One region of the Geobacillus lituanicus genome, then DNA from elsewhere that is predicted to be linked to it. Evidence: riboswitches for the same ligand, from Rfam matches in the RefSeq annotation. Region 1 holds a riboswitch; each other region holds the start of a gene.
The links. Region 1 has a riboswitch for S-adenosylmethionine ahead of ACR1UW_RS04045 (phosphoadenylyl-sulfate reductase). Riboswitches for the same ligand answer to the same signal wherever they lie in the genome.

Region 1 (7,614 bases):
TTCATTATTTTCTTTCCCTAGGGGCCAGCCGATGATCGCGGACGATCGCGTCAAGCAAATGCTCGCAGCCGGAGCGAATCAGGCGGTACACTTCGGCAAAATTCCCGGTATAATACGGATCCGGCACATCGTCTTTTTCCCGATCCGGGACAAAATCAAGCAGCCGGGCGATCACCGCCGGCGAATTCGGCCCGGCGAGCCGGCGCAAATCGCTCAAATTGGCGGCGTCCATGGCGATGATGTAATCAAATTCCTCCAAGTCGCGGCGCCCGACTTGCCGGGCGCGGATGCCGGAATAGTCAATGTCGTTTTCACTCAAAATCCGCCTTGTCCCCTCATGCGGCGGCTCCCCGACATGCCAGCTGCCCGTTCCCGCTGAATCAACGACAATCTGTCCGTCAAGCCCCCGTTCGTTCACCAAATGACGGAATACCGCTTCCGCCATCGGCGAACGGCAAATGTTGCCGAGGCAAACAAACAACACTTTGACCATCGAAGCAGCCACTCCTTTCCATCCCGTTTTCTTGGCATTAGTTTTCCCTTTTCATCCAAGCGCTTGATAGCCGCTTTCTAGCAGTTCGTGCACATGCACCTATATTTTACCACCTAACGCTGGCGCGGACTATATTGCCTCTCCCCTTTTTCCCCGCCGGTGTGGTACAATACATGATAACCTGCCACGAAAGGAGCGGAACGATGGATTTATCGAAACCGTCGGCAGAAAACGTCGAATATATGGTTGAACAGCTGAAGAAAAAATTAAAAGTGCTCAATTTTGATGCGATTAAGCCGTCCCATTTTTCCGAGGCGTGGTATGACGAACTGAAAGACATTTACGACATGGTCATGAAGCGTGAAACGTTCAGTCCAAGCGAAATACAAGCCATTGTCGAGGAGCTCGGGAGCCTGCGCAAGCGGTAATCCTCTCCTTCCGTCACCGAATGGAAGCGCCGCGAAGCTGCCTATGTATATAAAAAAAATAATTCCTATCGAAAAACTAGGATTGACATTAGCGCCAATTGTGTTAAAATTTTAATCAATTAAATACAACTACATACGCTTATCAAGAGCGGGGGAGGGACTGGCCCGATGAACCCCGGCAACCTGCCGCGTTTGGCAAGGTGCTAATTCCAGCAAAATGGGATCCATTTTGGAACCTGAATCCGTGATAAAGACGCGTTCAAAGCTGCCAAGAAAACTGGATCAATCAACAAAATATTGCACTCGGGGTTCTTCACCTAATAGGTGAACATTCGAAATGGAGTCGAAGTCTCGACACGATTGGGTTTCCCAGCATTTTTGATACACTTCTGTCACGGATTCAGGTGGAAGATAAGGCGTCCCTCGTTCTTCCGCTCTTTCCGAAATGGAAGGGGCGTTTTTATCGCTAGGCTGCCCGTTGCCGGATGAATATCCGACTAATTACGTTGATTTTCTTTGATTTTAAGGAGGGGGAAACGATGCTCACATATGACCAATGGGAAACGGCCGAAAAACCGTCTTTTCCGTCCGACGATGAAACAAAAGGGGCGCTGGCTGTCCTCGCTTGGGCGTACCGCGAATACGGCGATGACATTGTCTATGCGTGCAGTTTCGGCATTGAAGGGATTGTGCTCATTGATTTGATTTCCCAAGTCAAGCCGGATGCGGAAATCGTCTTTTTGGATACAGGGCTGCATTTCCAAGAGACGTACGACACGATCGCGAACGTACAGGAAAAATACCCGTCGCTCCGCATCGTGATGAAACAGCCGCACTTGACGCTGGAGGAGCAGGCTGCACAGTTCGGCGATGAACTATGGAAACGCGATCCGAACAAATGCTGTGAGTTGCGCAAAGTCATTCCGCTGCGGGAAGTCTTGACCGGCGTCACCGCCTGGATTTCCGGCTTGCGCCGCGAACAGTCGCCGACGCGGCGCCATGTCGAGTACATCAATAAAGACGACAAATTCCGCTCCATTAAAGTGTGCCCGCTCATTCATTGGACGTGGAAAGACGTTTGGAATTACGTATATAAACACGGTCTTCCGTACAACGTGCTCCATGACCGGGGCTACCCGAGCATCGGCTGCGCCCCTTGCACAGCGCCGGCATCGGATCCGAACGATTTGCGCTCCGGGCGCTGGGCCGGCCAGGGGAAAACGGAGTGCGGGCTCCATCTCACATAAGGGGAGAACAACGATATGCTCCTTGCCATTGCCTTTATTGTGTCCTTTTTCTTCGCCATGAACATCGGGGCGAGCGGCGCGGCCGCCTCGATGGGCGTCGCGTACGGGTCGGGCGCCATTCCGAAAAAGTCGATGGCCCTCCTTCTTTGCGGCATCGGCGTGTTTCTCGGCAGCCTCGGCGGCGGAGAAGTAGTGAAAACGATCGGGTCGGGCATTATTCCGTCTTCGATCCTCACCGTCAAAATCGTCGTCATCATTTTAACGGCGGCGGCCATTTCACTTTTTGCGGCGAACATCATGGGCATTCCGCTCTCGACGAGCGAGATCACCGTCGGATCAGTCGTCGGCGTTGGCATCGCCTATCAGGCGGTGTACTTTCATAAGCTGCTGTTTATCGTGTCGGTATGGATCGTGATCCCGATCGTCGCCTTTTCGTTTACGCTGGCTGTCGGCAAATGGTTTTTGGCGCTCAAGCGAAAATATCCGCAGCTTGAACAAGGGCGCTGGCAAAAAACATTCATGGCCTTGCTCGTTGTCACCGGCTTTCTCGAGGCGTTTTCCGCCGGCATGAACAATGTGGCCAATGCCGTCGGGCCGCTCGTCGGCGCCGGGCTGATGGCGGTCGGGCCGGCAACTATCTTCGGCGGCTTGTTTGTCGCTGCCGGCGCCCTGTTGCTTGGGCATCGCGTGTTAGAAACAAACGGAAAGAAAATTACAAACTTCTCCCCGTTTGAAGGAAGCGCCATTTCCGGCACGGGAGCCGTGCTCGTCATCATTTCGTCGCTGTTTGGTTTGCCTGTTCCGCTTACGCAGATTACGACATCGGCGATCATCGGCATCGGCACGGCGAAAAGCGGGATGTCGATTTGGCAAAAGCGGATTGTCGTGCAACTGTTGAAAGTGTGGTTTGTTTCGCCAATATTTTCCCTTGTCATTTCGTACAGCCTTGTGAAACTGTTGCTTGACAGCGATGTTTACACGGTGATTGCCATCTTCAGCGTCTGCCTGGCGACGCTTGGCGTCATCAGCTTAAAAAAAACAGTCGCCGAAGAAGAGCGTTCGCTTCATGAACATGGCGGCGGCATTTAATGAACATCTATCAATCTAGGAGGTTATGAACATGAGTTTGAGCATTCCGCATGGCGGCACATTGATCAACCGTTGGAATCCGGATTACCCAATCGATGAAGCAACGAAAACGATCGAGCTGTCCAAAGCCGAACTAAGCGACCTTGAGCTGATCGGCACAGGCGCCTACAGCCCGCTCACCGGGTTTTTAACGAAAGCCGATTACGATGCGGTCGTAGAAACGATGCGCCTCGCTGATGGCACTGTCTGGAGCATTCCGATCACGCTGGCGGTGACGGAAGAAAAAGCGAGTGAACTCGCTGTCGGCGACAAAGCGAAACTCGTTTATGGCGGCGACGTCTACGGCGTCATTGAAATCGCCGATATTTACCGCCCGGATAAAACGAAAGAAGCCAAGCTCGTCTATAAAACCGATGAACTCGCTCACCCGGGCGTGCGCAAGCTGTTTGAAAAACCAGATGTGTACGTCGGCGGAGCGGTTACGCTCGTCAAACGGACCGACAAAGGCCAGTTTGCTCCGTTTTATTTCGATCCGGCCGAAACGCGGAAACGATTTGCCGAACTCGGCTGGAATACCGTCGTCGGCTTCCAAACGCGCAACCCGGTTCACCGCGCCCATGAATACATTCAAAAATGCGCGCTTGAAATCGTGGACGGCTTGTTTTTAAACCCGCTCGTCGGCGAAACGAAAGCGGACGATATTCCGGCCGACATCCGGATGGAAAGCTATCAAGTGCTGCTGGAAAACTATTATCCGAAAGACCGCGTTTTCTTGGGCGTCTTCCAAGCTGCGATGCGCTATGCCGGTCCGCGCGAAGCGATTTTCCATGCCATGGTGCGGAAAAACTTCGGCTGCACGCACTTCATCGTCGGCCGCGACCATGCGGGCGTCGGCAACTATTACGGCACGTATGATGCGCAAAAAATCTTCTCGAACTTTACGGCCGAAGAGCTTGGCATTACACCGCTCTTTTTCGAACACAGCTTTTATTGCACGAAATGCGAAGGCATGGCATCGACGAAAACATGCCCGCACGACGCGCAATATCACGTTGTCCTTTCTGGCACGAAAGTCCGTGAAATGTTGCGCAACGGCCAAGTGCCGCCGAGCACATTCAGCCGTCCGGAAGTGGCCGCCGTTTTGATCAAAGGGCTGCAACAACGCGAAACGGTCACCCCGTCGACACGCTAAAGGAGGAGCGAGATGAGCACGAATATCGTTTGGCATCATACATCGGTGACAAAAGAAGATCGCCGCCAACGCAACGGCCATCATAGCGCCGTCCTTTGGTTCACCGGCCTGTCCGGATCCGGCAAATCGACGGTGGCGAACGCCGTCTCCAGACGGCTGTTTGAGCTTGGCATTCAAAATTACGTTCTCGATGGCGACAATATCCGCCACGGGCTCAATAAAGACCTCGGCTTTTCCGCCGCCGATCGGACAGAAAACATCCGCCGCATCGGCGAAGTCGCCAAACTGTTTGTCGACAGCGGCCAGTTCGTGTTAACGGCATTCATTTCACCGTTTGCCGAAGACCGGGCGCTCGTTCGCCGCTTAGTCGAGGAAGACGAATTCATTGAGATATATGTCAACTGCCCGATTGAGGAGTGCGAGAAGCGCGATCCAAAGGGGCTGTATCAAAAAGCGCGCCGCGGGGAAATCCGCGAATTCACCGGCATCGATTCGCCGTATGAAGCGCCGGAAGCGCCGGAGCTGACCATCGAAACGCATCGTTATTCGGTGGACGAATGTGTCGAGCAAGTGCTCGCGTATTTGCGGGAGCGCGGATTCATCCCCGCATCGGAAACCCATTAACGATACCGTGTCTCCCACTCGAAAAAAGAGTGGGAGACGATTTTACAAAGTCGTTTTCATGCCACGGCCAGGCCGTTTACAATGAAATTCAACGGAACACGAGTGTTGATTATCCATTACTTTACTTAAAAACACAGAATCATATGGCTGAACACAAGCTTTTCTGCCTCTTCCCACGAACAAGAACGCCGGCGGGCAAATGTCATTTGCCTGCAAAGCGTTCATTGTTCGAGGAGGGCATGCTGTACGCATGCCCAGTCGGCACGGCAAGCGAACTGCTTGCCGACTACGGCAGAAAAGCTAGGAATAGAGCGATATCAACTGGTTTTTAATGGTTAATCAACACGCCCGTCAACGGAACGTTTGCACTGCTGCCGGCAGCTGACGGGATCACGACAGAAAGGGCTGAAACAACGATGGGGAAAGTATATTTGGTCGGGGCCGGCCCCGGCGATCCGGAACTCATTACCGTCAAAGGGTTGAAATGCATTCAACAAGCCGACGTCATTTTGTACGACCGCCTCATTAATGAAGACTTGCTGGCATATGCCAAGCCAGACGCTGAACTCATTTTTTGCGGCAAGCTGCCCGGCTACCATGCTATGCAGCAGGAAACGATCAACCGTTCACTCGTTCTGCATGCAAAAAAAGGAAAAACAGTTGTCCGTTTAAAAGGCGGCGATCCGTTTGTGTTCGGGCGCGGCGGTGAAGAGGCGGAAGCGCTCGTTCAGCACGGGATCGAGTTTGAGATCGTCCCTGGCGTCACATCGGCCATCGCGGCGGCCGCTTACGCCGGTATCCCTGTCACCCATCGCGAGTTCAGCTCCAGCGTCGCCTTTGTCACGGGGCATCGCCGCGACGGAACCCGCGAAGACATTAAGTGGGAAAGCCTCGCCAAAGGCATTGATACGATCGCCATTTACATGGGCGTCCACAATTTGCCATACATTTGCGGCCAGCTGATGAAATACGGCAAGGCGCCGGATACGCCGACGGCGATCATTCAGTGGGGAACGACCCCCATCCAGCGCACGGTCACCGGCACGCTGGCGACAATCGCCGCTATTGCCGCCAAAGAACGCATCGAAAATCCAAGCATGGTCATCATCGGGGATGTCGTCCGGCTGCGCGCCAACATTCAATGGTTTGAGCGGTTGCTGTCATCATCGGCAGCCGCCGGCGCCACCTCGTGAGGCAATGGCGATGGAAGCCATTTTGTACGTCAGCCACGGCAGCCGGGTTCCGGCTGCGCGCCGAGAAGCAGCCCGCTTCGTTGAACAATGCAAGGCGGCCATCGACATCCCGATTCAAGAACTGTGCTTCGTTGAGCTGGCTGAGCCGGATATTGCGACCGGCGTTGACCGTTGCGCCGCCCAAGGGGCAACCCGTGTGATCGTCATCCCGTTGCTGCTTCTATCCGCCGGACATGCCAAACAGGACATTCCGGCTGCGCTTAAAGCAGCGAAACAGCGCCATCCGTCTTTGGAGATCGTCTGCGGAGCGCCGTTTGGCGTCCACGATGCAATGATTGACATCATCATCGACCGCATCGGCGAGCAGCCGGCGCCGCTTGATCATGAATCAATGGTTCTGCTGATTGGCCGCGGCAGCAGCGACCCGGATACGAAGCGCGACATCGCCGCCATCGCCCGGCGCTTGCAAGAAAAAACGAGCGTGCCGCACGTTGACGTTTGTTTTCTCGCCGCCATCCGCCCGACGCTTGACGAAGGGTTCAAGCGGGCGCAGGCATCCATATACCGGCGCGTCTTTATCGTGCCGTATTTGCTGTTTACCGGCGTTTTAATGAAAACAGTCGAACGGAAGCTGCAAGCGATGCCTGTTTCCGATCAACAGTGGCATTTATGCTCATACTTAGGGTATCATCCGCGGCTTGTAACGCTCATTCAACAACAGGTGCAGGCGCTGTCGGCAGCGAAAAAAGGAGCTTGAGCAGACAAGCTCCTTTTTTCATGGTATGATGGAAGCGAAGCGACCGCAGCGAAGGAGGGCTTCATCATGATGAAACGGGTTCATGTCATGGTCGAAGGGCGCGTGCAAGGCGTCGGGTTTCGCTATTTCGTCCAACACGAAGCGCTCAAACGCCAGCTGACCGGCTGGGTGAAAAACAACGATGACGGGACGGTGGAGATGGAAGCCCAAGGGCATGAAAGCGCGCTCCAACTGTTTTTGGATACGATTGAAGCCGGCACGATGTTTGCCAAAGTTTCCCGCATGCACGTTGAGCCGCGCCCCGTCCGCCCTGACGAAACTAAGTTCCGCATTGTGTACGGAAGCGGCATTTGACTGTTGCACCGCTTGGATCTATTCCCAGCGCAGACGTTGTCCGTCTGCCGCCAAGCGCTCTTTCCACCAATGAAAAAGCGGGATCACCATCCGTCCTGCTTAAGCCGGCCGCAAATGCGGCGCCGCATATTGAAAACACGTCTCCAAAATGGCCGTATTTGCGCGCTCATTTTTTTGCTGCGCTTCACGGCAAAATGGATGGAATACATCGACAGCGGCTTGCGGGTACTCCCCGCA
Region 2 (7,614 bases), 350 kb from region 1:
GAATTTCGTCACTTTGATCGGAATTGGCTCCGTTTCCGCTGCGATGCGGCGCAGCTCTTTCGTCATTTCTTTGATTTGCTCCTCATCCGCCTCAAACGGGTATTTCAATGTAATGTGCGGCGGGATGAGGGCGTAATGGCTGTCGTACCGCTTCCGGTACGAGTTGGCGAAGTCTTGAATCCGCTTTGGCGGAAAAATGACAATGACGTACTTCATTCCGCTTTCCCTCCTTCAGATGGTTCGTTTGCCGTTATTTACAGCGACAAAATGGCCGATACCGCCCGGGGCACATCCGGCTGCCAATACGTCCATGCATGCCCGCCGGCAAATTCATGGTACGTGTAGGGAAACCGCTTTTCGATCAATAAGTCCCGTGCGGCCCGGTTCGGGGTGATAAAATCGCGTACATGGCCGTCCGTCGTTTTGACCGCCGTTTCTTCTGCGCCGACGGAATGGTAAAGGGAAAGAAGCGACGGGGCGCGGAACGCGCGGATGCGTTCGAGCACCGAGTCGTCAATGTAAGGAGACTGCATGGCGATTTTTCCAAATGTATGCGGATACAACAGACCGGCTAGAAGCGATACGGTTCCTCCCAGCGAATCGCCAATCAGCGCTCGTCCTTTGCCCATTTGATACGTCGGCAACTCGCGATCCAAAAACGGCGCGAGCTCATGGGCCAAAAAGCGGATATAGGCTTCGTTTTTTCGACCGGCTGGGTGGTATTTCTCGTAGCGGTCGCTGACGTTCCGGTACGGGATGCCGACAACGATCGTTCGGTCGATCGTTCCTTCGTCCATGAGTGTCTCGATCACGGTTTTGATTTTTCCGTACATAAAATAATCCTTGCCGTCTTGCGCGATTAATAAAGAATATTTATGCAACGGAGAAAAATTGCTTGGCAAGTAGACAAGCAACCCGATTTCTTCTTGCAGCTCCCTGCTGTAAAGCGTATAATCGCGCATCGTTCCTGATGCTGTCGCCATGATCATCCTCCATGAAAGCGCAAGTTCACTTGTTATTGTAACATATTTAGGCAAAAAGATGTTAACGAAGGGCTCGAATTTTTCGTGAACTTGCCGAACATTGGCGCCGGCAAAAAAAATGACTTGCAAAAATGGCCGGAATGCGTTACAATTTTCTAACATCTTTTTCCAAAAGAAGTATCCCACTTCTAAACGAAGTGAAAGTGGGAGATGAATTTCGGTTGGCGTTAGCCAACGAATATGATAGAATATGGTTAGAACGGACACCTTCGGAACGAAGGGAAGCGTAAAGGGTTCTTGTGTGTGGCTTACCGTTCGGCGAACACACACAAGTCGCTTGAAGCCCCCACCTCTAAGCGAAGTGTAGGTGGTGGGTAGTTCACTAAATTAACAATTAACAAAATTAAATACGCAGCGGTTCTTATCAAGAGAAGCGGAGGGAACTGGCCCAATGAAGCTTCAGCAACCAGCCGCCCGACGGCCAGGTGCTAAATCCAGCGAATTGAGCATTCAATTCGGCAGATAAGAAGAAGCATGACCATGTGCGTATGGAAAAGTCTTCTTCTTAGAAGACTTTTTTTATTTGCTCAAGCGGCTGTTCCCTCAACCGAGAGGCGTCGAGGATCAAGGCCCTCAGCCGCTGCTTGACCAACAGCGGCGCTTCGTTGGGCGTTAAGTGGTTGGTTGTTGATCCATGATGGAATTTTCAACAGAAGGAGAGAGATGAGATGGAGAAACTAGAGACGTTGTTAGCGCAAATTGGCAACCGGAGCGAAACGGTGACGGGGACGGTCAACCCGCCAGTTTATTTTTCCACCGCCTACCGCCATGCCGGCATCGGGGAGTCGACCGGGTTTGACTATATCCGCACCGGCAACCCGACGCGCAAAATCGTCGAAGAAGCGATCGCGAGACTGGAAGGCGGCGACCAAGGCTATGCGTTCAGCTCCGGCATGGCCGCCATTCAGACAGTGCTCGCCTTGTTTGAGAGCGGAGACGAGTTTCTCGTATCGGCCGACCTTTACGGCGGGACGTACCGCCTGTTTGAGCGCGGCTGGCGCAAGTATGGTCTTGGATTCCATTACGTCGATTTTGCTGATCTCGCTGCGGTGGAAGCGTGTATCACCGAAAAAACGAAAGCGATTTTCCTGGAAACACCGACGAACCCGCTTATGCATGAGACCGATATCCGCGCCGTCTCCGAATTCGCCAAGCGGCATGGGCTTTTGTTGATCGTTGACAACACGTTTTATACACCGGTGCTTCAACGCCCGATCGAACAAGGCGCCGATATTGTCATCCACAGCGCCACGAAATATTTAGGCGGCCATAACGACGTGTTGGCTGGCCTTGTCGTCGCCAAGGGCGAGGAGCTCTGTCAACGCCTGGCCGAGTATCAGAACGCCATCGGCGCGGTTTTGTCGCCGTTTGATTCGTGGCTGTTGATTCGCGGGATGAAAACGCTGGCGCTAAGGATGCGCCAGCATGAAGAAAACGCCAAGCGCATCAGCGCCTTTTTGCGCGAACATGAAGATGTTACAGACGTCTTATATCCAGGAAGAGGCGGGATGCTGTCGTTCCGGATTGCCGATGAAAAGTGGGTGAACGGGTTTTTAAAAAGCTTGCGCCTCATTACGTTCGCGGAAAGCCTGGGCGGAGTCGAAAGCTTTATTACGTACCCAGCGACGCAGACGCATGCGGACATTCCTGAGGAAATCCGCATCCAAAACGGTATTTGCAACCGGCTGCTCCGCTTCTCGGTCGGCATCGAACATGCGGATGATTTAATCGCCGACTTGGCGCAGGCATTGAAAAACATGAAAGAGGTGTAAGCGATGGAACGGGAATGGTCGTTTTCAACGAAACTGCTCCACAATGAATGGAAAGTCGATCGCCACACGGGAGCGGTGAGCGTGCCGATCCAGCACGCCTCCACGTTCCATCAGTTCGATTTCGATTCATTCGGCAAATACGACTACAGCCGCTCCGGCAACCCGACGCGCGAGGCGCTCGAGGAAACGATCGCGGCGTTAGAAGGCGGCGTGCGCGGATTCGCCTTCGCTTCTGGCATGGCGGCCATTTCGACGGCGTTTTTGCTCTTGTCCCGAGGCGACCACGTCCTCGTGACCGAAGACGTCTACGGCGGCACGTACCGGATGATTACGGAGGTGCTCGGCCGCTTTGGCATTGAATATACGTTTGTCGATATGACCGATTTAAACGCAGTAGCGGAAAACATCCGGCCGAACACGAAAGTCATTTATATGGAAACGCCGTCCAATCCATTGTTAAAAGTGACCGATATTCAAGGCGTCGTCAAGCTGGCGAAGGCGCATGGCTGTTTGACATTCTTGGATAATACGTTCATGACGCCGGCGTTGCAGCGGCCGCTTGACCTTGGCGTCGATATTGTCCTTCACAGCGCCACGAAATTTTTAGCCGGCCATAGCGACGTCGTCGCCGGATTGGCCGTGGTGAAAGATGAAGAGTTGGGAAAAGAGCTGTACAAACTGCAAAACGCGTTTGGCGCCATCCTTGGCGTCCAAGATGCGTGGCTTGTGCTGCGGGGATTAAAAACGCTCCACGTCCGGCTGAAGCAGTCGTCCGAATCCGCACTGGCCATCGCTGAGTATTTGGCGCGCCATCCGAAAGTGGAAGATGTGTATTATCCGGGGCTTTCGCACCACCCAGGCCATGACATCCAGCGCCATCAGGCGGCCGGGTTTGGCGCTGTGCTGTCGTTCCGTTTAGCCGATGAAGAATCGGCCCGGACGTTCGTGCAAAACGTCCGCCTGCCCGTGTTCGCCGTCAGCCTTGGGGCGGTCGAGTCAATTTTATCGCACCCGGCGAAAATGTCGCACGCCGCCATGCCGAAAGATGAGCGGCTTCGTCGCGGCATTACCGACGGCTTGTTGCGGCTGAGCGTCGGGCTTGAGGATGTCAACGATTTGATCGCCGATTTTGAGCAGGCGTTGTCGTTTGTTCAGGAGCGGCCGTCAGTTTCAACGCCATAGCCATCAGCCCGCCAAGCCTTCACAGCTCGGCGGGCGGGTCAAGATGCCGCTGAGGTTGACAACAGCCGCTCCTCTTTTAAGTGCTTCAAAAAGAGATCGACGAGTTCGCCGTCCCACTGGGTTCCCTTTCCTTTTCTCAAGATGTCTGCCGCTTGATGAATATCCATCCCTTTACGGTACGGACGATCCGAAGTCATGGCGTCAAATGCATCGGCCACGGCGATGATTTTGCCAAACAACGGAATCTCGTCGCCTGTTAAACCGTCTGGATATCCTTTCCCATCGATGCGTTCGTGATGGGAGCGGATGCCGGCTAACAGCGGCTCAATCGCTTCGATCGGCCTAATCTCGCGCAAAATGGCTTCTCCAAGGGCGGGGTGTTTTTTGATCCGGGTAAATTCATCATCGCTTAGCTTTCCCACTTTAAGCAAAATGGCATCGGGAACGCCGATCTTTCCGATATCATGCAGTAGAGCGGAGCGATACAAGGCATCAAGCTGTTCATTCGGAAGGGAAAGCTTTTCCCCAATCGCGAGTGCGTAACGGGCCACGCGCAGCGAGTGCCCAGATGTATAAGGATCGCGGACGTCAAGCGCCGCTGTCAGGACAGTGATGAAACGGTTGAGCAGTTCTTTGTTCGTTCGGTCGCGTCGATGCACAGCGTCGATCATATGATTAAATCCGCGAAGTAAATAAGCAAATTCATCGGTATACACATTGTGGGCGACGGGTTTATACGTTTCGTTTTCCGCCCGTTTCATATGACTTAACAGCACACTGACCGGCTCATGGATCTCATCGACCAACAAGCGAGTCAAGAAAACGGAAAACGCGATCGAAAACAGCAAAATCACGGCTGCCCAGGGCCAATACGACCAATGGGATGCACTCGGTCCGGCGAGCGACCATTTGATTTCCATCGCTAAGCTGAACAATAAAACAGGAAATGTGCTGCTGAACAAGACCGTCAGCTGCAATTTGGTTTTGAGTGGCACCGGAAGCGGCGTGCGTTTTTCATCAATTCCCCCAGCCTTTGCAAGCAAATTCTCGTTTGATAGAACAATCAAAAACATATCAATTTAAGGCTCTCATTCCTCTTAAAGATTTTTTGGATGAAATGCATCCTGCTATAGATGAAAACGACAATCATAACGATAATAGCATGGATAACACGGGGACGATAACTATTCAGAGCCATAAATCCCCTCATATTCCTTGTAATGATTATAATGGCGTAGATTCAGATGGCAGACATGTGCATGACTGGACCCACTTCAAAGGAAGCGATTGCTATTGGGTATTTGCGGTTTGGATGCGTACACCTCAATGCGCTTTAGATAAATGGGACAGCACAGAATATTGTGATGGTACGAGAAATTGCTCACCAGCTATGGGACATCCTACAAAATTCCACTGGCACGATAATTTCGAAGGAACTAAATGGCATTACTAATATAAAAAAATAAAGGGGCTTGCCGAAAAGCATTCAGCCCCTTTATTTTTTGCTTGGTATGTGATCTGCATAAGGATCATATATTCCTGTTACAAGTAAAAATACAATAATAATTAAAATACCAATAAAAGTTAGCCCCATTTTGAATAAATTAGGTTTAATTTTTTTTAAAGGAATTAAAAACATTGATAAGAGAATAATAATTATCAGGCGTGTTGATTAACCAATAATATCCATAAAAAACATAGAAAAAAGAGCACCTTTCCTGTAGAATGTAAGTAACAACACAAACAAACCTAGGAGGTGCTCTCTATGCACAAGCATACCACACTCCCAAATTTGATGCAAAAAATTGTTTCTGATGAAGATCTCCAGTCGATTACCGAAGCCGTTGGCTACCATGACACTTCGCGGACGTTTACGGTGCGCACGTTGGTTGATTTTTTTCTGCTGGCGGCACTTCACGAATGGAAAAGTTTCCGTCATGGTGCCGATGTGGCGAAAATGTACGGATTGCCGACGTTTCATTACTCGACGGTTTCTAAGAAAGCGAAAGAAGTTCCGTACGAGGTGATGAAGCGCTTATTTGCTTTGGTTGTTTCTAAGTGCAATCGCCAAACCCGCCGTTCGCTTCGCTTTCCAAAAGCATTGCGTATAGTAGACTCCACGACCGTCACCGTGGGGAAAAACCGCCTGACATGGGCACCCTATCATGGGGAACGATCCGGAGTGAAAATGCACGTCGCGTATTCCCCTGAGCAACAAATGCCGAGCGACATCGTAGAAACCGTAGGGTTGCGCCACGATGGACCGGTGGGAGAGCGGCTCACAGACGTACAAACGGTTCTTGTCGAAGATCGAGCGTACTTTAAAATTGAACGCCTCGATCGGTTTGTCGAACAGAAGCAACCGTTTGTGATTCGGATGAAAGACAATGTCGAGATCCATCAAAAAAAGAGCCTAAAGCGCCTTTCTTCCTCCTCTTCTTCTATTGTGGCGGATTTTACTTGCCAGTTAGGAACGAAACAATGTCGTTCCAAAAAGCGCCATCGCGTCGTGATCTTTCAGGATGCGAACGGGCATGAAATCCGTGTGGTCACGAACGTCTTAGAGGCATCGGCGGAAAAGATTGCCGAGATGTATCAAGAACGTTGGACAGTGGAAGTGTTTTTCCGATGGATCAAGCAATATCTAAACGTTCCGACCTTATTTGGCAACAACGAGCATGCGGTATACAACCAACTTTTTGCGGCATTTATCGCTTATGTGTTACTGAGATGGCTATATCATCGAACGGAAAAACGGACAACCTCGTCCCTTACCTTTCTTTCGTTTGTCCGTCGTTTTTTCTCTGGGCAACTTCCTCTCGAATGGAAATCCGAGATGGCAGCTGTCTTATTTGAGTATGCCCGAATATATGGGAGGAGTATGCCTAATTTTGGATAATCAACAGCCGTGAATAATTATAATTAATAAAATGGCTAATCCGATATTCATTGTTTCACCTTCTTGTTTTTGATTTATAATCAAAAAACACACTTAAAAATGTTTGTGTTGTAAATCGTATATGAGTAGATTGCAATTATAAAAAACTTAGTACCATAAGAACAAATCAAGGAAATATAACCAATAATTACAAAAACAATTTCGAATTTATTCTAACATTAAAAATAATTTTGATCAACAAAAATATTAAATTGGGGACAGAGAGGTTTATCAAAAAACAAAAGCTCAAATTTACCCGACTAAAATTCCAGCATAATACCAAATTATTTCCATTAATGAAAGCTCTTTACCTGTTCTCACACAACGGCTTATTTAAAAAAGCAATAAGTAAAATTGGCATGGAAAAGTTCCATGAGCAATTTTTGCTCTCCACCCGGGCATGAAAATCCCCCTTTTCTTCCCATAATGAAGAATAGGCGCAAACAGTTCAACAGGACGTTATGCTTAATGGTGGCTTAGACCCTGTACGGAAAAGTGTTTGAATCCACTGGGTGCACCACCCATTGTCCGCCCTTTCCCGATGCGGAGGAAAGGTGACGACGAACGGAAAACTGCCGCATTTCTCCCGTGGATTCGCTGTTTGCGCACTCGATCATCGAAAAGGAGGATTTTCATCATGGATGTCATCTATCCTCGCTGCGCAGGATTGGATGTTCAT
Region 3 (7,614 bases), 820 kb from region 1:
CGGAGCGGCGGCGGATATTCTCATGGCGTATGCGGTGACGACCTTGCTTCGCGATGACCAGCTACACGCGTCCATCAACTTGCAGACGACGTTTCACCGCCCCGCGGCGGCAGGGGAAGCTGAAGTGGAAGCGCGAGTGGAAAAGTTCGGGAAAACTGTCGCCTACGTGACTGCCGTCGTCCGGCAAAACGGCAAAGAAGTGGCGAGCGCGACCTCCTCGGTGCTGATTATGGATAAACCGTAAAAAGCGCTTTCGTTTATGGAAGGGAAGTGAAACGCTGGCGCCGAGGCAGACGCCAAACCGGTCCAACTGAATCGGGCTGTTGGCAGCAGTCATGCCTAGAAGCGTTCGATCGGCAACCTGTTTCGCCCCGCCATCCAAGGATGAACATGTCACTTGTGAAGATGTCCGCTTTTTCCCAAGCGGGATCGAGCGCAACGAGCGAAGCGCCGGAGAAAGCGCTGTCAAAAACAGCCGCCCTCCGGCGCTTTTCGTTTGCTTGTCATCCCTGGACAAACGTTTTCGGCATGACGACCGCGACGACTTGACCGCGGGCGCACAGTTCGCCGTTGGCGAACACTTCGGTGTCCACTTTCCATTTTTTCGGATGAATCTCCGTCACAGTGCCGACGGCGACAAGCGGCACGCCATGCGGCGTCGGCTTGACGAAATCGACGTGAAGCGACGCAGTGACAAAGCGCGGCGGCGTTTCCCCGCTCCCTGGTTCATGGCCGTTTTTCCGATGCAAGGCAAGCGCCGCTGAACCGGTGCCGTGGCAATCAATGAGCGAGGCGATCAGCCCGCCGTACACAAACCCTGGAATCGCCGTATGTTCCGGACGCGGCGTATACACCGTCACCGTTTTGTCGCCCCGCCACCCGGTGCGGAAATGGTGGCCTTGTTCATTCAGACGCCCGCAGCCGTAGCACCAGGCGAATTCATCAGGGTAGTCGTCTTGAATCGCGTGCACGATCATTTCTTCCACGTCATCCTCCCCCTCTCTTTTTCTAGTATACCATTGAATCGAGAAGACGACGACTCCTACATGGACGGTTGTTGTCTAGCGGCAGGCAAGGCCATACGAAGAAAAATAGAACGAAGCGCCAATCGCCAGACGGCAAATTCATAGGCGGCCCAAACAGCTGGCCGCCTAGCGTGACGCCATTTATCGAGCAGGCTCGTAAAACTCGATCCATTCGCCGTCGGGCCCGAGGAAGAACAAATATTTTGCCCCGTTCGGAAGTGTCGTTATTTCTTCCCACACAAGCGGCACACCCAGCGACTGAAGCCGTTCTTTTTCCTGCTCGATGCCTTCGACCGTAAACGCCACGTGGTGCACTTTTCCTTCCGTCGGCAAATCCGGATTGTATCCTTCGATCAGCTCGACAATGATCGAGCCGTCAATCCCTAAAAACGCCAATTTCATCGTGCCGTTCGTATGAATCATTTCGCCGAGCAGCTCCAAGCCGACGACGTTTTGATAAAACGCTTTCGATGCCTCGATGTCTTTCACTTGAATACCGACATGCTCAAATTTTTTGACTGCCATTCGTCCTCTTCCTTTCTATGACTCCATTAACCATACTGCTTGTAAATACGGCGTCATCTGCATCGGGAAAATCCCTTTTTTCCCAAGCTCTGTCCATATGTAGCGGTCAAGGGCGTACGGTCCGTCCGCCTTCCATTCGTCCGCCTCACTGTTGGTCAACAACAACGAAAAGGCTGTTCCTTGCGCTTCCCCATACAAATGAACGTATCCGTCCCCACGGTCGACATGCACCGCCGCCTTAGAGTCAAACCGGATGAGCTCCGCCTGCACACAGCGCATGACACAAACGGCGAACGCTGCGGCAGGGAGATGAGCGGCCATGCAAGCTCGGATCGACATGTCCCTCTTCACTATTCCCCCTTCACCCCCTATCGACAAAAACCCCCTTCGCCTCGGAATGATGCGAAAGGGGTCATGAGCCGTTCTTATCATCCAAAGCGAAACCGCTTTGCGGGTGTTAGCACCTTGCCTGCGGCAGGTTGCTGTGGGGTCATCAAGCCCGTTCTCTCGCCCACTCTTGATAAGACGTATGCAATTTATCTTCTATCTTATCGTACATCATCAAAGGCAACAATCGTCATTGTTCGACTTCCGGTTGCTCGGACGTGACGCCGACATCTTTCCACGTCAGCTTCGAGCTCGGATCGACCGTGAAGTTGGCGACACGGTTGTTGACCGCATAGATGGCGGAACGATACAACGTTGGGATGACCGGCACTTCTTCGTTCATTAGCTTTTGCCACTCGCTGTAAATTTTCCGTCGATATTCTTTGTCAAACGCCTGTTCGGAATGGCCTTTTTCCAACAGTTCATCGTTTTTCTCATTCACCCAACGCGAGTAGTTGAACATGACGTTGCGGCCGTACAATCCGTACGGGTCGACGTCCGTTCCAGTTCTCCAAGCGGCGGCGTAGACATCCACTTTCGGATCGTCTTTTTCGACCATATCGTAGAAGGAGTTGAACTCCGCCAAGCGTCCGTCTACAAGCTGAACATCGAGGCCCACATCTCTCCAGCATTGCATATAAAATTTGGCCAGCGGTTCAGCGATGTCCCCACCGCTCATCGCCAAGAAGTTGATCTTGAATTTTTTGCCGTTTGGATCTTCGCGGAGGCCATCGCCATCCACATCTTTATATCCCGCTTCATCCAGCAATTGTTTCGCTTTTTCCGGATTGTACGTATACCCTTTGATGGAACTGTCATGATAGCCCGGGAACGACGGCGGGATCAGCGTGGTCGCCGGGAAGCGCAAACCATGATACAGGCGGTCGGCCACCTCTTGGTTGTTGATGGCGTACGCCATGGCTTGGCGCAGTTTTTTGTTTTGGAATTTCGGATTGTCCATTACGTTTTCCTGCTTTTTCGCATCCCAATGGCCGAGTTTAAAGCCGATATAGTTGTACGCCAAATCCACTTTACCGATAAACTGAATGTTTTTCGTCCCTTTCGCGTTCAAATATTGGTCAGTCGGGAACTCAGCGACGTCAATTTCGCCTTTTTTCAGCGCTTGCAGGACGACTTGCGGGCTGACGACTTTCAAAATGACGCCTTCCAAGTTCGGTTTGCCAGCCCAGTAGTCATCATTGCGAACAAACTCTACCGACTCGCCCGGAACGATTTTCTTCACTTTAAACGGACCGAACCCGATCGGGTTTTTCCGGATTTTATCCGATTTCGCCAAGTCTTTGATCGGAATGTCTTTCAAGTAATGCTTCGGCAGCGGATACGCCCAAATGCCAGTCAACACCGACGGATTGGCCTGTTTCCATGTGATCGTCAACGTCTTTTTGTCGATGACTTTAATGCCGGAAATTTTATCCGCTTTGCCGCTGTGATATTCTTCCATCCCGACGATCCCTTGGATGAGCGCATCGCCATAGCGGACGCCGGTGTAATCTTTATGGCCGATGACCAAATACGCATACTCCAAGTCTTCAGCGGTCACCGGCTGGCCGTCATGCCAATTCACATTGTCTTTAATACGGATTGTCATCGTCTTTTTATCATCCGACAACTCATACGTGGCAGCCCCATCATTTGTAATTTCATAGTCACCGTTCGTCCGGAAAAGCGACTCGTCAAAAAATTGCAAAATCTCTGCGTCGGGCGCTCCGGTGTAGAATGCATAGCTGAGCGTCCCTTCAAACGGCGTATCGGACACAAGGCCGTATTTCAACACGCCGCCATCGATGATTTTCCCGTCGTTTTTCACCGTCATCGGGAATTTGCTGATGTCTTCCTTCTGAGCCGCCGGTTTTTCGTTATTGTTGCCCTTTCCGCTCGTTGTGTCGGATTTGCCCGTGCACCCGGCGAGCACGAGCAAGAGCGCGGCGAGAGCCGCCAGCCATTTTCTCTTCACATTTTCTTCCCCCTTATCCTAGTCGTTGTCTTGCATCAGCCGCACGTTTCAGCGCTTGGCCGATGAAATTTATGCACAGCATCATCACTAAAATAAGCAATGACGCAGGCAACCAAACCCACCATTTGTTTTGCAAAACATCCGGGTTGGTCGCATAGCTGACCAACGTCCCTAAGCTCGGCGTGCTCTCCGGCAGCCCGAAGCCAAGATACGTGAGCCCGGACTCGATGCCGATGTTGCCCGCCAAACTTAACGTCAAATTGACGATAATGATCGAGCTGAGGTTGGGCAAAATTTGAAAAATAATGATTTTCCAATCTGGCGTGCCGAGCGTTTTTGACGCGCTGACATAATCCAGCTCGCGCTCGGCCAGCGTTTTGGCGCGGATCAGCCGGGCTTTGCCCGTCCACAAAAACGCGCTCATGATCAAAATGAACGTCAATACATTATATTTAGGCACAATGGCGACAAAAACAATAACGAGCATCAAAAACGGCAGAACGAGAATAAAATCGATGATGCGCATAATGACATTGTCAATCCAGCCGCCGAAATAGCCGGCCACCAATCCGACAATGAGGCCGATCGCCCCAGTGATGAGCGTAATGGCCAGCCCGATCGTAAACGAATTGCGGGCGCCGATGATGAGCTGGCCAAACACGTCGCGCCCTCCGTAGTCTGTGCCAAGCCAGTGTTCCGCTGACGGCGGAGAATAGATGGAAAGAAAATCCACTTTCACGATTTCCTCTTGATCCAAAAAGAGCGACACGCCATAGACGATCGACAAAAGGATTCCTAAAATGATGAGCGAACCAAGCGCGAGCCGATCCCGAACCACCTCCCGCCACATGATCGAAAAGGCGGAAGGGCTTTTCTCGATGTTCGCTCCGGCCGGCGTTGGGCCGCTGATTTCCGCTTTCATGTCAGCTGCCTTCCTCCTTCCCTACTCAATCCGGATGCGCGGGTCGACCGCACTCAAAATGATGTCCGACAACAGCGTGCCCACCAGCGTCGCCAGGCCGGAAATCATGACGAGCGCCGTCACGACGCTGTAATCCCGCTGCATAATCGACTGCAAAAACAGCTGGCCAAGCCCCGGATAGCTGTAGATCGACTCCAAAAACACGGAACCGCCGACAAGCCCGGTGATCTCATACCCTAAAAACGCCGCGATCGGCAAAAACGAATTGCGCAAAATATGGCGCCAATAGATGTGCCGCTCCGGCACGCCTTTCGCCCGCGCCGTTTTCACGAAATCTTTCACTTTCGTATCGACGATTTCGCTGCGCAAATATTGAATCGTAACGACCGTGTTGATGAGCGCTCCCGACAACGCCGGAAGCATGAGATGGTTCAATTTGCTTAAATAGTAAGCGAGCGTCCCTTCCTCGACCTGAACGTCCACGCTGCCGCCGGTTGGAAACCAGCCAAGGTGAAAGCCGAAAATAAACAGCATGATCAAAGCAAAAATGAACAGCGGCGTGGCAAACCCGAGATAGCTGTAGCCGACGATCAGCTTATCAGCCCATGTATTTGTCCATCGCCCCGACACGATGCCAAGCGGAATGGCAATCAGGTACGTCAAAATTAAAATCGCCGCCGACAGCAACACCGTATTCCCGATCCGTCCGGCCAGCAGATCAGTGACCGGCTGCTGGTGGGTATAGGAAAGGCCGAGATCCCCTTGCAGCATGTTTTTCACCCAACGGATGTATTGAATATGTACCGGATCATTCAAGCCAAGTTTTTCCCGCATTTCCTCAAGCGTCTGCGGATCCATTTTCGGGTTGGCCGCCAGCTGCCCCGTCAGCGCATCGCCCGGCATCGCCTTCGCCAGCAAGAAAATGAGGACGCTCAGCAAAAACAATTGCGGAATCATAATGAGGATTCGCCGTAAAATAAATTTCAGCATCTTCCCGTCTTCCCCTCTTTACGGAATGGCCACCGAGTGCGTCGGCGAAATCGGCTTGAGCGGGTGAGCCCGGCCGTTTGCATCAAAATAGCGGGAATACGACTGCTCATATTCTTTTTCCACTTCGCGGCGAAGCGCCTCCTGCCGGCCGCGTTCGCGCGGATCGGCGTTCGGAATGGCGGAGAGCAGACGTTTCGTATAAATATGTTGAGGATTCGTAAAAATCTCCTCGCTCGTCCCTTCCTCCACGAGCCGGCCGCGGTACATAATGCCGATGCGGTCGCACATATGCCGGATGATCCCTAAATCATGGCTGATGAACAAATACGTCAGCCCGTACTCCTGCTGGATTTCTTTCATGAAATTCAACACTTGCGCCTGCACCGACACATCAAGCGCCGACACCGGCTCATCGGCGATGATGAGCTTCGGATTGAGCGTGAGCGCCCGCGCAATGCCGATGCGTTGGCGCTGTCCGCCGGAAAATTCATGCGGATATTTGTAAATCGACTCCGCGCTCAAGCCGACCCGCTCTAAAACGTATTGCACCTTCTGCCGCTCCTCTTGCGGGGACAGGCGTTCAAAATTGCGGAGCGGCTCGGCGACAATGTCGAGCACACGTTTGCGCGGATTGAGCGAAGAATACGGATCTTGGAAAATCATCTGGATGTCTTTCCGATACGGATGAAACTCGCGGCGGCGAAGCTTTGTCAAATCCGTCCCTTCAAACAGCACTTCCCCGGCCGTGGCGCGGATCAAACCGATAATCGTGCGCCCTGTCGTCGTCTTGCCGCAGCCGGACTCGCCGACGAGCCCGTACGTTTCCCCTTTGTTCAGCGTGAAACTGACATCGTCCACCGCGCGGACATGGTCGACCACCCGGCGAAAAAAACCGCCGCGCACCGGATAGTATACTTTCAAATGGTTGACGTTAAGAAGCGCCATAGCCGATTCCACCTACCGTTTGATCATCGGGAAAATAAAAATGTTGATAACATGTGCAACGCACCCAGTGCCCCGGCTCCACTTCCCGCAACTTCGGATCCGATTCGTGCTTATCCGCCCCAATCCAGCTGATGCGCGGCTGGAAGCGGCAGCCGCGCCGCGGCAGTTTATGCAGCGGCGGAACGATCCCTTGGATGACGTGGAGTCGTTCCTTTTTCGTCTGCGCAGACGGGATCGACTGCAACAATGAGCGAGTGTATGGATGAAGCGGACGGTGAAAAATGGTATCGACGTCCGCTAACTCAACGATTTCCCCAGCATACATGACCGCCACACGGTCCGCCATTTCCGCCACCACCCCCAAATCATGCGTGATTAAAATAATGCTCGTTTTCATTTGCCGCTGCAACTCTTTGAGCAGCCCTATGATCTGCGCCTGAATCGTCACATCAAGCGCCGTTGTCGGTTCATCGGCGATGAGCAGGGCGGGCTCGCAGGCGATGGCGATCGCGATGACGACCCGCTGCCGCATCCCCCCGGACAACTCGTGCGGATAACGGTGGTACACCTTTTCCGGCTCCGGAATGCCGACTTTGCGAAGCAAGACGATCGTTCGCTTCTTTTTTTCGGCTGCTGACAGCCGCAGATGGTAATCCATGCTTTCTTCGATCTGCCGGCCGACCGTCATGAGCGGATTGAGCGCCGTTAACGGATCCTGAAAGATCATCCCGATTTCTTTGCCGCGGATGCGATTGAGTTCGGCAACGGAGAGCGACAGCAAATTTGTCCCTTTAAAGTGCAGGCGCCCCTCAATTTTTGTCTTTTCGGGCGGGTGGAGACCCATG
Region 4 (7,614 bases), 1.1 Mb from region 1:
TTGCAAGTTGTTCCATTCTTCTTCATCCAAAATCGGATCGGTCGCGTAGGTCCCTTGGCTTTTGTAGCGCTCAACCACTTTTTCGATGATGGCCGAGTCCGTGTCCTTAAAGTACGGTTGAATGGCTTTGGCAATTTCAGCTGCGCTGTGCGATTCGACCCATTGCTGCGCTTTGTAGATCGCGCGCGTAAATTTTTCAATCACGTCTTTGTTTTCGTTCATGTAGCTTCGTTTTGCCATATACGACGTGTACGGCACGCGCCCGGATTCGGTGCCGAATGAAGCGACGATATAGCCTTTCCCTTCTTGTTCAAAAATGCTCGCTGTTGGCTCAAACAGCTGGACGAAATCGCCGGTGCCGCTCGCAAAGGCGTTGGCGATATTGGCGAAATCGACGTTTTGAATGAGATGCAAATCGTTGTGCGGGTCAATGCCGTGTTTTTTCAGCACAAACTCGCCGACCATCTGCGGCATGCCGCCTTTCCGTTGGCCGAGGAACGTGCTTCCTTTCAACATCTCCCATGTAAAGTGGCCGATTTTTTTGCGCGAGACGAGAAACGTTCCGTCCGTCTGGGTCAGTTGGGCAAAGTTGATGACCGGGTCGTCCGTTCCTTGGCTGTAGACGTAAATCGACGTTTCCGAGCCGACAAGGGCGATGTCCGCGCCGCCGGAAAGCAGCGTCGTCATCGTTTTGTCGCCGCCCCATGTCGTCGTCAGTTCGACATCCAGCCCCTCTTCTTTAAAGAAGCCTTTTGCCAGGGCGACGTACTGTGGTGCGTAAAAAATCGAGTGCGTCACTTCGGCGAGCCGCACTTTTTGGAGCGGCTTTTCGCTTTGGCCCCCGTCATTCGTGCAGGCGGAAAGCGGCAAAAGCAGCAGAAGCGAGCATAACCATACGGCCCATTTTTTCATGTTCGTTAACCCCCTTGGTTCGCATGCGGTAAACCGTGGTTTCACCTTATCGTATGCACGCAGCCAAAATGTGTGAATGTCTAGAAAAAATGGGCGGTCGAACGAGAACGGGCGGCGGTCGGGCCGTTCCTCGCGCTTGAGGGCTTTTTCAAGTTGATGCTCTTCCAAGGGGCGGCATGCAAGAGCGGCGAGGCAGTCGGACATCTCCACTTGCCCTAATGAAAGAAGGCGTTGGGGGATGATGACGGGTGGTTCGCATCATCTAGTTTCGCGTAGGAAGGAGGCGGGCGTATGGACGGGGACATCATCGACCAATACCGGTTTCCGTCGCCGCATCCGGGAATCGATGTGTTCTTTGTCACCTATATGTCCCAAGGGCTGAAGGTGAAAGGATTTTTAGCGGCGCCGAAGCGAAAAGGCGTTTATGACGGGTTTTTGTATTTGCGCGGCGGCATCAAAAACGTCGGGCAAGTGCGGGTGCCGCGCCTCATCGAGTTCGCGTCGCGCGGATTTGCCGTCTTCGCCCCACTTTACCGCGGCAACGGAGGCGGGGAAGGGAACGAAGATTTCGCCGGCGACGATCGCTATGACGCATTTGCCGGGTTTGAGCTTCTTCGCCGCCACCCGCTCGTCCACCCGGGGCGCGTCCATCTGTTCGGCTTCTCGCGCGGCGGGGCGATGGCGCTTCATGCCGCCCTAATGGCCGAGGGGGTCTGTTCGGTGGCGGTCTGGGGAGGGGTGGCGGATATGGAGCTTACGTATTGGGAGCGGCCTGACTTGCGGCGGATGGTCAACTACCCCCACTTAGCTAACGCTTGAAGCGGGGGCTTGCAACTCCCCAGAAGTGCGAACGGACTTCGTCCTCCTTCCTTGACTTGGGGTTGCATCAGGGGCAGGTTGACGACTACCCAACGACATAGGTCATGCCTATATCGCTACCGAGTGGCTCGGCATGTCTGTAGGCAGTACTTGACTTCCACGCACAACAGACGGATGTACGCTCGATGTTTTACGGTTGCAACGTTTCCTGCAACCAACTCCCTACATCGAGTAACGGGGATTGGAGTGCCTTGATTCAACGGTTTTCTCCACATTCTTATTCTATCATATACAAAAGAAAGGAGGAAGGGCGATTCCTCCCCGACTTTCGCTCTCGCTTAGAAGTCGGGGTCTCCTCGCCAAAGATGATGAAGCGCGTCATCGGCGGGACGCCGAACAAATGCCCGGAGCGCTACCGGCACCGCACGCCGCTCTATCATCTGGAACGGCTCAAGGCCCCGGTGCTCATCATCCACGGTGAGCGCGATGAAAACGTCTCGATTGAGCACGCCTGGCGGCTGGAACGGCGGCTGAAGCAGCTCGGCAAACCGGTCACGGCTTGGTACTTCCCCACGTTCACCCACTATTTTCCGCCGCAAGCCAATCGCGAGACGGTGCAAAGGCTCACGGAATGGATGAAACAACAGCCGACGGTGTGATACGATACGAGTAGAAAGGCGGCGCGGCCGCCAACGAATCGATGGGGTGCCAAGGAGGTTGGGATCATATGGGCATGCCGATGGAGCTGCAGACGGTCATTGTGACAAAAGGAAAGGAACAGCGCGTTCAAGGAAATGTGTTTGTGTTGAAAAAAGAAGGCTACCGCTTGTATCCGCTTGACGTGCCGCTTGAAGTGCGCCGGACGGTGCAAAGCGAAGCGAGCGGCGTCGCGGTCGTGAGAAAGCTCGAATGGGAAGACAGTCGGACGACGGTGACGTATGAGCTCGTCAGCCTGTATTCGACGAATTGAACGAGGCTGCACACCACGAAGCGGCTGAATGAGAGCTGAACGGGTTCATCGGACAGGAGCGCAAACGGAAGAACGGTTTGCGCTCTTGGCTCAAGTTTTTTCCGTCTATGGTTAACTTGTGGCGTCAGGCCGATTCAGACAAGCATAAAAATAGCCTTTGCTTGAGGATTTCCTGTGCGACGTTTGATCATACCATAAAAAAAGTAGAGGGGAGGAGAAGGAGTTTGGCCGCGGAGAGCGAATATCATACGATGCATTCGATGCCGCAAGGAGGGAAAACGTGGCCAAACAGCGAATCGATCACGACCGGTTGTTCAAGGAGCTGCTGTCGACGTTTTTCGAAGACTTTTTGCTTCTTTTCTTTCCTGACGTGTACGAGCACATCGACGTTCACCATCTCTCTTTCCTCTCCGAAGAGCTGTTCACCGACGTGACAGCCGGGGAGAAGCGCAGCGTCGACTTGTTGGTCGAAACAAAGGTAAAAGGGGAAGACGGGCTCGTCATCGTTCACGTCGAACATCAAAGCTATAAGCAGCGGACGTTCCCCGAGCGAATGTTCCTCTACTTCAGCCGCTTGTTTCAAAAACACCGCCGCCGCATCTTCCCGATTGCCATCTTCAGCTACGACGAACGCCACGACGAACCTTCCTCATTGATGATTCAATTTCCATTTTTGACGGTTCTTGACTTCCGCTTTCTGACGGTGGAACTGCGCAAACTGCCGTGGCGCGAGTACATCCGCCGTGACAATCCGGTTGCCGCCGCCTTGTTAAGCAAAATGGGGTATAATGAAAGCGAGAAGGTGGAAGTGAAAAAGGAGTTTTTGCGCATGCTAGTCCGCCTCGAGCTCGATGAGGCGAAGCAGCGGCTGTTGTTTGGGTTTTTTGAAACGTATTTGCGGTTGTCCGAAGCGGAGGAAATCCAACTGCGAAACGAGGTGAGCCAAATGGAGACGAAGGAAGCGAAACAAGTGATGGAGCTCATCATCTCATACGAACAGCGGGGAATCGAGAAAGGCATTCAACAAGGAGTCAAACAAGGAATCGAACAAGGGTTGAAACAAGGAATAAAGCAAGGGATGAAGCAAGGGATTGAACAGGGACGTCAAAAAGGGATCGAGGAAGGGAAAATCGACGTCGCGAAGAAAATGTTGGCGAAAGGGTACGATGTCGACACGATCCACGAACTGACCGGGCTGCCGGCGGAAAAGATTGAACAGCTGAAGAAGTAAACCCGCCTTCGCATTGTCGTCGACCTCCAATCGTACAAAAATCCCGGGGGATCGACGACAATCATTTTATGCGTTCGAAAAAACAGCCGGACAGGGAACGGCTCCCTGTCCGGTTGGGGTCTTGTTAAACGAGCGGTCCGCCGAGTTTTTCGATGGACGGATCGATGTGGGCGAATTTTTGGAAGTTGGCGCGGAATTTTTGCGCTAGCTCTTTTGCTTTTTGTTCGTATGCTTGTTTGTCGGCCCATGTGTTTTGCGGCTGCAGGACGTCATCCGGCACGCCCGGGACGCGGGTCGGGATGGCGAGGCCGAAAATCGGATCTTTGACCGTTTCGACGTTGTCGAGCTCCCCTTCGACGGCGGCTTGCACCATCGCCCGGGTGTAGGCGAGCTTCATGCGGCTTCCGACGCCGTACGGCCCCCCTGTCCAGCCGGTGTTGACCAAAAAGACGCGGACGTTGTGTTCGGCGATTTTTTGCCCGAGCATTTCCGCGTACTCAACGGCCGGGCGCGGCAAAAACGGTGCGCCGAAGCACGTTGAGAACGTTGCTTCCGGTTCGGTGACGCCGCGTTCGGTGCCGGCGAGCTTGCTTGTGTAGCCGCTTAAGAAATGGTACATCGCCTGTTCGCGCGTCAGCTTGCTGATCGGCGGCAGGACGCCGAACGCATCGGCTGTCAAAAACACGATCGTGGACGGATGGCCGGCGACGCTCGGGTCGATGATGTTTTGGATCGCCTGAAGCGGGTAGGCGGCGCGTGTGTTTTCCGTCAGCGTGCCGTCGTCGTAATTCGGCACCCGCGTCGCGTCATCGAGAACGACGTTTTCGAGCACCGCGCCGAAGCCGATGGCGTCAAAAATTTGCGGCTCTTTCTCGCGCGATAGCTTGATGCATTTCGCATAGCAGCCGCCTTCGATGTTGAAAATGCCGCGGCTTGACCAACCGTGTTCGTCATCGCCGATCAAGCGGCGGTTCGGGTCGGTCGAGAGCGTCGTTTTTCCCGTTCCCGACAAGCCGAAAAAGAGGGCGACGTCGCCTTCCTGCCCGACGTTGGCCGAGCAGTGCATCGGCAGGATGCCTTGTTCCGGCAGCACATAGTTCATGACCGAGAAAATCGATTTTTTCATTTCGCCGGCATACTCGGTGCCGCCGATCAACACGGTGCGCCGTTCAAACGAGATGATGATGAACGCTTCCGAGCGCGTCCCGTCCACCTTCGGGTCGGCTTTAAAGTTCGGCGCGCAAATGACGGTGAATTGCGGCTCGTGCGCGGCGAGCTCCTCGGCGCTCGGGCGGACGAACAGCTGATGGACGAACAAGTTGTGCCAGGCGAATTCGTTGACGACTTGAATCGGCAGCCGGTATTTCGGATCGGCGCCGGCAAAGCCTTTAAAGACGAACAGTTCATCTTGTTTCATTAAATAATCGAGCACTTTGTCGTACAGTTTCTCAAACGTTTCCGGAGAGATCGGCTGGTTGACCGTTCCCCAGTCGATCGTTTGCTTCGTGGACGGTTCTTCGACGATGTATTTGTCTTTCGGCGACCGCCCCGTGTACTTGCCGGTTGTCACGGCAACCGCCCCGGTGTGGGTCAGCCGTCCTTCGTTCCGCTGCAATACTTTCTCGACGAGCTCGGCGGCGGACAATTGGTGATGTACGTACGGTTTTTGCAGCAATACATCCAGCTTATTTGTCATGTTTGCGATCCCCATGTTCACAACCTGCCTTCTTTTTGTAATCACTCTTGAAAATAGTATAACACATTTTTATTAATAGTCCATACTAATTGTGTGGGTTTTTTTGAACTTATTTTGCCTATTTTTCAGATTTTGCACGCTCTCCCGCCTGGGCTTCAAGCGGGAGGCGGCCGTTCCCGGGTTGTCTTACTGTCTTGCTATTAAGGAAGCAGGCAGTGATGACCCAAATCGGCAATACGTTTGCCAAATCCGCCTCGTCTTGTTCAAGCATGCAGCCGGAAGCGGCACGTTTATATAGACGCGCTCCCCTCCTATACAAAACAAAGGGGCTGCGTTTAGCTTCCCTTTGTTTTATGGAGGCAAGGGAAAGGCGCTCATTCCTCCTTTGCTTGGGTTCGTGCGCGGAAGCGGGATGATAAAAAATTCACTTCTGCGGTTGACTTTGTTCCTTCAATTGCGATAAGATAATTCATTGAACGGATACTCTTATCCCGAGCCGGTGGAGGGACAGGCCCGATGAAGCCCAGCAACCGTCACAACTGGACATGTGTGAAATGGTGCTAACCTGTGGCAAGGCGCAGTCCTTGAACGATAAGAGTGAAAGGAAGCAATACGATTGCCATGACCTTTCCTCAGCCGTTACAGGAAAGGTTTTTTATATTGCGAAGGGAAAAAGGGAAATGAGTTCCGTGTCGCCACATTATGTTAAGAGGAGGAAACAAACCGAATGTCAGCCAAACGCCGCTTGTTTACGTCAGAGTCTGTGACAGAAGGACATCCGGATAAAATTTGCGACCAAATTTCTGATGCCATTTTGGATGCCATTTTGGAAAAAGACCCGAACGCCCGCGTCGCCTGCGAAACGAGCGTGACGACCGGGCTGGTGCTCGTGAGTGGGGAAATCACAACATCAACGTACGTGGACATTCCGCGCATCGTCCGCGATACGGTCCGGGAGATCGGCTACACGCGCGCCAAATACGGATTTGACGCCGATACGTGCGCGGTGCTGACGTCGATTGACGAACAGTCGCCGGACATTGCGATGGGGGTGGACCGGGCGCTTGAGGCGCGCGAAGGTCAGATGACTGACGAGGAAATTGAAGCGATCGGCGCCGGCGACCAAGGATTGATGTTTGGGTTCGCCTGCAATGAGACGGAAGAATTGATGCCGCTGCCGATTTCGCTTGCGCACCGCTTGGCGCGTCGATTGGCGGAAGTGCGTAAAACGGACGTCTTGCCGTACTTGCGGCCGGACGGGAAAACGCAAGTGACGATCGAATACGATGAAAACGGCAAACCGGTGCGCGTCGATACGATCGTCGTGTCCGCGCAGCACCATCCGGAAATTACGCAAGAGCAAATCGAGCGCGACATTAAGGAGCATGTCATCAAACCGGTCGTGCCGGCCGAGCTGCTTGATGAGAACACGAACTATTTCATCAACCCGACAGGACGGTTTGTCATCGGCGGTCCGCAAGGGGATGCTGGGCTGACGGGGCGGAAAATCATTGTCGACACGTACGGCGGCTACGCCCGCCATGGCGGCGGTGCGTTCTCGGGCAAAGACCCGACGAAAGTCGACCGCTCGGCGGCGTATGCGGCCCGCTATGTGGCGAAAAACATCGTTGCGGCAGGACTGGCCGACAAATGCGAAGTGCAGCTCGCCTACGCGATCGGCGTCGCCCGTCCGGTATCGATTTCCATTGATACGTTCGGCACCGGCAAAGTGTCGGAAGACATTTTGATTGAGGTCGTGCGCAGCAACTTCGATCTCCGCCCGGCGGGCATCATCAAAATGCTTGACCTGCGCCGCCCGATTTACAAACAGACGGCCGCTTACGGGCATTTCGGGCGTACGGACATCGACTTGCCGTGGGAGCGCACTGATAAAGCGACGACGCTGAGAGAACAAGCGCTGGCGCTGGCGAACAAGTAAGGCCGGACGGCGCGGATGCGCGAGTCGTTTCAGGCGTCGGCAAACGC

Region 2: another riboswitch for S-adenosylmethionine. It lies ahead of ACR1UW_RS05900 (methionine biosynthesis PLP-dependent protein); the one in region 1 lies ahead of ACR1UW_RS04045 (phosphoadenylyl-sulfate reductase).
Region 3: another riboswitch for S-adenosylmethionine. It lies ahead of ACR1UW_RS08265 (hypothetical protein); the one in region 1 lies ahead of ACR1UW_RS04045 (phosphoadenylyl-sulfate reductase).
Region 4: another riboswitch for S-adenosylmethionine. It lies ahead of metK (methionine adenosyltransferase); the one in region 1 lies ahead of ACR1UW_RS04045 (phosphoadenylyl-sulfate reductase).

Annotation. Positions count from the first base shown of each region.
Region 1 covers NZ_CP194773.1:811,689-819,302, reverse strand. Annotated here, with positions in the region: gene ACR1UW_RS04055 (low molecular weight protein-tyrosine-phosphatase) at 5-493, opposite strand; gene ACR1UW_RS04050 (DUF1128 domain-containing protein) at 697-921, shown strand; SAM riboswitch class I at 1,058-1,164, shown strand; gene ACR1UW_RS04045 (phosphoadenylyl-sulfate reductase) at 1,461-2,168, shown strand; gene cysP (sulfate permease) at 2,184-3,257, shown strand; gene sat (sulfate adenylyltransferase) at 3,289-4,449, shown strand; gene cysC (adenylyl-sulfate kinase) at 4,462-5,073, shown strand; gene cobA (uroporphyrinogen-III C-methyltransferase) at 5,490-6,266, shown strand; gene ACR1UW_RS04020 (sirohydrochlorin chelatase) at 6,277-7,023, shown strand; gene ACR1UW_RS04015 (acylphosphatase) at 7,093-7,377, shown strand; gene ACR1UW_RS04010 (arginase family protein) at 7,477-7,614, opposite strand, start outside.
Region 2 covers NZ_CP194773.1:1,161,734-1,169,347, forward strand. Annotated here, with positions in the region: gene ACR1UW_RS05890 (YjcG family protein) at 1-216, opposite strand, end outside; gene ACR1UW_RS05895 (GTNG_0744 family esterase) at 255-983, opposite strand; SAM riboswitch class I at 1,402-1,512, shown strand; gene ACR1UW_RS05900 (methionine biosynthesis PLP-dependent protein) at 1,712-2,815, shown strand; gene metC (cystathionine beta-lyase) at 2,819-3,997, shown strand; gene ACR1UW_RS05910 (HD-GYP domain-containing protein) at 4,036-4,992, opposite strand; gene ACR1UW_RS05915 (hypothetical protein) at 4,986-5,450, shown strand; gene ACR1UW_RS05920 (IS4 family transposase) at 5,763-6,896, shown strand; gene ACR1UW_RS05925 (IS110-like element ISGka2 family transposase) at 7,573-7,614, shown strand, end outside.
Region 3 covers NZ_CP194773.1:1,630,858-1,638,471, reverse strand. Annotated here, with positions in the region: gene ACR1UW_RS08280 (PaaI family thioesterase) at 1-244, shown strand, start outside; gene ACR1UW_RS08275 (PaaI family thioesterase) at 504-986, opposite strand; gene ACR1UW_RS08270 (VOC family protein) at 1,167-1,550, opposite strand; gene ACR1UW_RS08265 (hypothetical protein) at 1,566-1,889, opposite strand; SAM riboswitch class I at 1,973-2,077, opposite strand; gene opp4A (oligopeptide ABC transporter substrate-binding protein) at 2,128-3,912, opposite strand; gene ACR1UW_RS08255 (ABC transporter permease) at 3,926-4,834, opposite strand; gene opp4B (oligopeptide ABC transporter permease) at 4,856-5,824, opposite strand; gene ACR1UW_RS08245 (ABC transporter ATP-binding protein) at 5,843-6,769, opposite strand; gene ACR1UW_RS08240 (ABC transporter ATP-binding protein) at 6,756-7,614, opposite strand, start outside.
Region 4 covers NZ_CP194773.1:2,971,992-2,979,605, reverse strand. Annotated here, with positions in the region: gene ACR1UW_RS15210 (ABC transporter substrate-binding protein) at 1-912, opposite strand, end outside; partial or broken gene ACR1UW_RS15205 (alpha/beta hydrolase family protein) at 1,204-1,704, shown strand; partial or broken gene ACR1UW_RS15200 (alpha/beta hydrolase family protein) at 2,094-2,390, shown strand; gene ACR1UW_RS15195 (DUF2584 domain-containing protein) at 2,459-2,701, shown strand; gene ACR1UW_RS15190 (Rpn family recombination-promoting nuclease/putative transposase) at 2,982-3,932, shown strand; gene pckA (phosphoenolpyruvate carboxykinase (ATP)) at 4,057-5,643, opposite strand; SAM riboswitch class I at 6,112-6,226, shown strand; gene metK (methionine adenosyltransferase) at 6,356-7,567, shown strand.